2 linked regions of the Orrella dioscoreae genome follow. The protein of the gene in region 1 interacts with the protein of each later gene in a pairwise test. Links are inferred from orthologs where the notes say so. Each region holds a gene or a part of one and is shown on either strand. Other genes may lie near its edges.

Region 1 (3,029 bases):
ACTGGCTGTAGACCCACTGCTTCAGTTCGCGCGGCAGGCCCTCCCACTCGCGGCGCAGATAGGCCTCGCCGGGCGTCATGTCGCTGCGCGCCAGGCGCGACAGCGCCACGGCCACCAGCTCGCGCTCCATGTCGCCCTTGACCGGACGCGGCTGGCGCACCAGCCACTTCATGGGATCCTTCATCAGCGCGTCGTAATCGCGCAGTTGCGCGGGCTCGAACACATACACCGCATAGCGGCGCGCATCGTCGCGCTTGTTGGCTTCCAGCGCGTCGCGCAGCGCCGGGATCAACTGCTGCGGGCCCAGCACCCGGTCGGCGACCAGTTGGTCATAGAGGTCCCAACAGGCAGAGCCCGGCGTGAAGACAGCCTGGGCTTGCGCGGGCGTGGCGCGTTGGCCGCCCAGGTGCGCGGCCTCCAGTTGCGCGCACTTCACCTGGTCGGTGGCGGCCACGACCTCGCCCAGGCGGCGCGCGGTGGCGAAATCGCCCGAGCGCGTGGCGGCCAGCACCCAGTCGCCACGCAGGCGGTCGGCCAGGTAGGCGCCCTGGTTACGCCGCATGAAATCCTCGAGATCCGCGGCGGGCGTCGGCACCGAAGACGCGTTCAGGCGATAGCGCAGCAGCCAGTATTCGGCATACATGGCCAGGGGATCGCCCTTGGCGCGCGACACCAGCGGCGGCAATTGCGCCCACTGGCGCTTGTTGACCGCATCGCGGGCGGCCGCCACGGCCTCCTGCGGCGTCTGGGGCTGTGCAGGCTGCACCGCCTGCCGCACGGTCTGGGCGGCAGCGGGCGCGGCCCCAACAGCCGCCCCGAGGGCGGCGGAAATCACGGCCAGCGTCAACGCACCGGCCCCGCGGCCGCGCGCCAGGACGCCCCGGCCGGATTTCTGATACTTTCGTAGCTCTGAAACCAGGAACATCGTGTCAGCCCGCATGAACACTCAAAACAGCGCACAGGATAACGCAGTCGCGCTGCGCAAGCGATTGCGCGAGGCACGCGCGAATGTGCCCGCCGACGAGCGCCGCCGCGGCGCGCTGCTGATGCGCGGACGGCTCTTCACCTGGCTGGGCGTGAACCGCGATACCGCCGTCTCGGAAGGCCGCCAGGCGCCCCGCTCGGTCGCCGCGTTCTGGCCCATGGAAGACGAGCCCGACCTGCGCCCCTTGCTGAGCCAGTGGGCCGACGCCGGCATGACCGTGCTGCTGCCCGTCATCGAAGAAACGCGCGCGCCGCTGCGCTTCCATCGCTGGACGCCCGACACGCCGATGCGCCCGGGCGCCTATGGCATCCCGGTGCCGCCGCTGGGCACGCCGGAGCGCCCCGATGTCGTGCTGGTGCCCACGCTGGGCTACACCCGCCAGGCCGACCGCCTGGGCTACGGCGGCGGCTATTACGACCGCACGCTGGCCGCCCTGCGCGAGTCCGGCCCCTCGCCCGTCACCATCGGCATCGCCTGGACCGAAGGACGCATCGACGATCCCGACTATCAGGCCGCGCCGCACGATGTCCGGCTCGACGCCATCCTGACGCCCGCCGGCTGGCTCCCGGCCGCCCCGGCGCCACGCTGAGTCCCATGACGACGCCGCGCGAAGGCGCTTTCCATGCGTTGTGGCGCGCCCACGGGCCCGACGTTCCCGAGGTGCTCCTCGACGCCGTGGCACGCGGCGCCTTCGACCGGCTGGCCGCCTCGTCCGACACGCCGCCCGCCGCCGCATTCGCGCTGGAGTGCGGCCTGACCCCCGGCCTGCGCGCGCACCTGTACCTGGCCCTGCGCGGCGAGACCGAAATGGCGGCCGCGGGCCTGCCCGGCGGACTGAGCCACGCCTATCTGCGTTACACCCGCAACGACGCCGGCGATGCCAGCGTGCCCCTGCCGCTGGTGCCGCCCGGCGTGCATGCCGCCGACACCCCGCGCGTGGCCGAGGCCCTGCATGCGCTGGGCGTGCCGCCGGACACCGTGGCGCGCGCGCAGGCCTGCCTGGTGGCTTTCCCGCCCGAGGCCACGCTGGACAACATCGGCTGGCTGGACCGCCGCCCCGGCCAGCCGATACGCTGCTACGTCTCGCACCTGCCACTGGGATGCCCTCCCCACCAGCGGCTGGGCGACACGGCCCACGCGCTGGCCAGCCTCGCCGACCGCTGCGTCGCCACCTTCGATATCGATGCGCAAGGCCCTCGTCCCCGCTGGGGCCTGGAGCTGCTGGTCAGCCGCGGCAATCCCGATCCCGCCGCACGCTGGCGCCTGATGCTGGACGCCTTGCGCGAGCGCGGCCTGGCCACCGAGGCAGCCGCCCTGGCGGCGCTCGCCTGGCCCGCCCGGCTGGACGGGCACGCCAACGGCGGCCCGGCCAAGCGCGGCATCAGCCACCTGTGCCTGACCCTGCAGGATGGCCAGGTCCGGGACGCCCGGGTTTTCCTGCTTGCCGCCCGGCAGGCCAGCTGACCGCGTGGCCGAGTGTGACAACACCCGGGTAATTTGCGTGCGGATGCTACGACGGGTGGCGCAAACGCTCCGTTTTTTGCGCATCGCGTCACGCACCACGGCAAGGCACGCCGGCAGTCCGAGGGCACCAGCGCGGTGCCGCCCGCCGTGGCATGCACCGTGCCATGCTGCACCTCACCCTTTACGCGCCGACAGACCCCGCCACACAATAGGGCACGCGGTTACGCCGCCGTGACAATTGCGCGCCGGATTCGCGCATAGGCTGGCAAGCCGCCTTCAGCATGGCACGCTGCTTGCTTGCATATGCCGAGCCAAGTGGGCCCCTTCAGCACCGCGGCCGCCCCCAGTGGCGGCCCGCCACAGGAATCGCCGCATGACCTTGAAACCGCCGGCTTTCGACGAGATGTTCGACAGCGACAGCGATATCCGCCCGCATTACGCGGACTTCGCGCGCTGGCTGTCCGCCCAGCCCTCTTCGGTCATGACCGCCAAGCGGGTCGAGGCCGACCTGAGCTTTCGCCGGGTGGGCATCACCTTCTCCGTGGCGGGCGATGAAGCCGGCACGGAAAGGCTGATCCCC
Region 2 (3,227 bases), 2.6 Mb from region 1 along the record:
GTGCCGAAGGCCGGGTCGACGAAGTCGTCGGCAATGATCGGAATGTTGCGGTCGCACAGCGGCAGCTCGACCTGCTTGCCGACCAGATGGCGATAGCGCTCGTCGTCGGGATGCACGCACAGTGCGCCGTCGGCCAGCATGGTTTCCGGGCGCGTGGTGGCGATCGTCATGCCGCGCAGCGTGACCGTGTTGCCGTCCTTGTCGGTGATCGTCTGCGGTCCGTCGACAAAGGGGTATTCGATGTGCCACAGGAAGCCGTCGGTCTCTTCCGACACCACTTCCAGGTCGGACACGGCGGTGAGCAGCTTGGGATCCCAGTTCACCAGGCGCTTGCCGCGATAGATCAGGCCTTCGCGGTACAGGCGCACGAAGGTTTCCACGACGCCGCGCGACATGCGCTCGTCCATGGTGAAGTATTCGCGCGGCCAGTCGGCCGAGGCGCCCAGGCGGCGCACCTGGCTGGTGATGGTGCTGCCGGACTGTTCCTTCCACGCCCAGACCTTCTCGACGAAGGCCTCGCGGCCCAGGTCGTGGCGCGAGACCTTCTGGGCGTCCAGCTGGCGCTCGACCACGATCTGCGTGGCGATGCCGGCATGGTCGGTGCCGGGCACGAAGACCGTGTCGTCACCCTTCATGCGGTGGTAGCGCACCAGCCCGTCCATGATGGTCTGGTTGAAGGCGTGGCCCATGTGCAGGGTGCCCGTCACGTTGGGCGGGGGAAACTGGATGGCGTAGGGCGCGGCGACGCCGCCATCGGCGGGTTGTACGTGCTGGCCGGCCTTGAAGTAACCCCGGCGCTCCCACTCGGCGTACCAGCGCGACTCGAGCTCGGCGGGTTCGAAGCTCTTGGACAGTTCGGGCGTATCGGCGGAGGCGGGGGCAGTCATGAACGGGAATTCCGGGGTGATGGGGCTGTCGAATAAGGGCCGGCGTGGCGGCGGGCGGGGCGAAATGCGGGGCAAAAGCCGCCGCGCCCGGTGCTCGCGCCATGAGGCGAACCCGCAATTCTAAGAGATATGGATTGAAGCCTTGGCATGCTAGAATTCCGGGTTAGTGAAAATATTCGCGAAGTGTCTGAATTCATTCAACAAATTCAGGTCAAACAAAGTTGCCGGGAAAAGTGCTGCCCGCGGTGTTGTCCGTGTGTTGCCCGCCAGCTTTGTCCAGCAAAAATCACTCGGCGGACCCGCCGACAAGTTCGCTGCTCAGCCCGCTGAGCAAACCATTGAAGAAACCGGAGTTTTCCAGCATGTCCACTATTGAGCGCACCCTCTCGATCATCAAGCCCGACGCCGTCGCCAAGAACGTCATCGGCCAGATCGTGTCCCGCTTCGAACAAGCCGGCCTGAAGGTCGTGGCTGCCCGCCTGACCCAACTGTCGCGCGCCGAAGCCGAGCGCTTCTACGCCGTGCACAGCGCCCGTCCTTTCTTCAAGGACCTGGTCGACTTCATGATCTCGGGCCCCGTGTTCGTGCAAGTCCTGGAAGGCGAGAACGCCATCCTGAAGAACCGTGACCTGATGGGCGCCACGGACCCCAAGAAGGCAGAGAAGGGCACCATCCGCGCCGACTTCGCCGACAGCATCGACGCCAACGCCGTGCACGGTTCGGACGCCCCCGAAACCGCCGCCGTCGAAGTCGCTTTCTTCTTCCCCCAGATCGACGTCCACGGCCGCTAAGCCACCGGACCCGGTCCCCCGCGCCATGACTGCCGCCCCCTCCGTCAACCTGCTTGGACTCGATTCCGCCGCGCTTGCCGACCTCGTCGGACAGTGGGGGGGGAAGCCGTTTCGCGCCAAGCAGTTGATGCGGTGGGTGCACCAGCGTGGCGTGGGCGACTTCGACGCCATGAGCGACTTGGCGCGCGATTTCCGCGCCCAGCTCGCCGGCCAGGCCGAGATCGCCACCCCGCCCGTGCTCACCGAGCAACGCTCCACCGACGGCACCCGCAAGTGGTTGTTCGACGTGGGGCAGGGCAATGCCATCGAGACCGTCTTCATCCCCGAGGACGACCGGGGCACATTGTGCATTTCCAGCCAGGCCGGCTGTACCGTGGCCTGCCGCTTCTGTTCCACCGGCCATCAGGGGTTCAACCGGAACCTGACGACCGCCGAAATCATCGGCCAGCTGTGGCATGCCCGCCGGACCCTGTCCGACGACTCGGGCTCCGCGCGCCTGGCCGGCGCCGGCCAGGCCGATGCGCCCGCCAAGCTGATCAGCAACGTGGTCATGATGGGCATGGGCGAACCCCTGCTCAACTACGAGCCCGTGCTGGCGGCGCTGCGCCTCATGCTCGACGACAACGCCTATGGCCTGTCGCGCCGCCGCGTCACGGTGTCCACGTCCGGCGTGGTGCCCATGATGGACAAGCTGGGCCGCGATTGCCCGGTGGCGCTGGCCGTCTCGCTGCACGCGCCCAACGACGCGCTGCGCGACGATCTCGTGCCGCTGAACCGCAAGTACCCGCTGGCCGAGCTGCTGGCCGCCTGCGAGCGCTACCTCGAACACGCGCCGCGTGATTTCATCACTTTCGAATACTGCATGCTCGACGGCGTCAATGACTCCGACGCGCATGCCCGCGAACTGGTGCGCATCGCGCGCCAGGTCCGTTGCAAGCTCAACCTGATCCCTTTCAACCCCTTCCCGCAGTCGGGGCTCAAGCGCTCGCCCGCGGCGCGCGTGAAGCAGTTCGCGCAGCGCCTGATGGACGCCGACGTGCTGACCACCGTGCGCAAGACGCGCGGCGACGACATCGACGCCGCCTGCGGCCAGTTGGCCGGGGATGTGAAGGATCGCACCCGCATCACCGAACGCCTGTCCACCCGCAAGAACGCCATTCCTATCGTGGAGCTCCGCGCATGAAGCTGGATACCGCCGCAGTTCCCGCCCCTGCGCGCGCGCAGGCCGTGGGTGCCAGTGGGCAGCCTGCGGCGTCGGCTTCCAGCGTGGCGGCCTCCGCGTCGGTGGGGCCCGCGCTGCGCGCCTTGCGCCAGGCCAAGGGCCTGTCGCTGGAAGAAGTGTCCCGCCGCCTGAAATTCTCCGCCCGCCAGATCTCGGCCCTCGAGGAAGAGCGCTGGAAGGACCTGCCCAGCGGCGTGTCGCTGCGCGGGCTGGTGCGCAACTATTCCCGCCTGCTGGGCGCCGACCCCGATGCGCTCACGGCGGCGCTCGAGCCCTACCTGGGCGGCACCGCGGCGGGCCTGGCGCGTTCCATCAATCATGTCCATA

Evidence for each region.
Region 2: the proteins of ODI_RS21435 (region 1) and ndk interact in binary tests that used the Escherichia coli proteins (3 or more experiments, as listed by UniProt). The link is inferred for Orrella dioscoreae from one-to-one orthologs.

What each region holds. Positions count from the first base shown.
Region 1 is NZ_LT907988.1:4,682,680-4,685,708, forward strand. What follows is about bases 43-2,756. They hold ODI_RS21435 (5-formyltetrahydrofolate cyclo-ligase), read left to right. Parts: upstream 43-938; coding sequence 939-1,574; downstream 1,575-2,756. Other genes in these bases: ODI_RS21430 (lytic transglycosylase domain-containing protein), read right to left, coding at 43-925; ODI_RS21440 (hypothetical protein), read left to right, coding at 1,580-2,449. Outside these bases: more of ODI_RS21430, read right to left, coding at 1-42; ODI_RS21445 (circularly permuted type 2 ATP-grasp protein), read left to right, coding at 2,823-3,029. UniProt on the Escherichia coli protein: Involved in the removal of 5-formyltetrahydrofolate.
Region 2 is NZ_LT907988.1:2,118,394-2,121,620, forward strand. What follows is about bases 52-2,963. They hold ndk (nucleoside-diphosphate kinase), read left to right. Parts: upstream 52-1,249; coding sequence 1,250-1,678; downstream 1,679-2,963. Other genes in these bases: ODI_RS09880 (valine--tRNA ligase), read right to left, coding at 52-887; rlmN (23S rRNA (adenine(2503)-C(2))-methyltransferase RlmN), read left to right, coding at 1,704-2,861; ODI_RS09895 (helix-turn-helix domain-containing protein), read left to right, coding at 2,858-2,963. Also shown: more of ODI_RS09880, read right to left, coding at 1-51; more of ODI_RS09895, read left to right, coding at 2,964-3,227. UniProt on the Escherichia coli protein: Major role in the synthesis of nucleoside triphosphates other than ATP. The ATP gamma phosphate is transferred to the NDP beta phosphate via a ping-pong mechanism, using a phosphorylated active-site intermediate.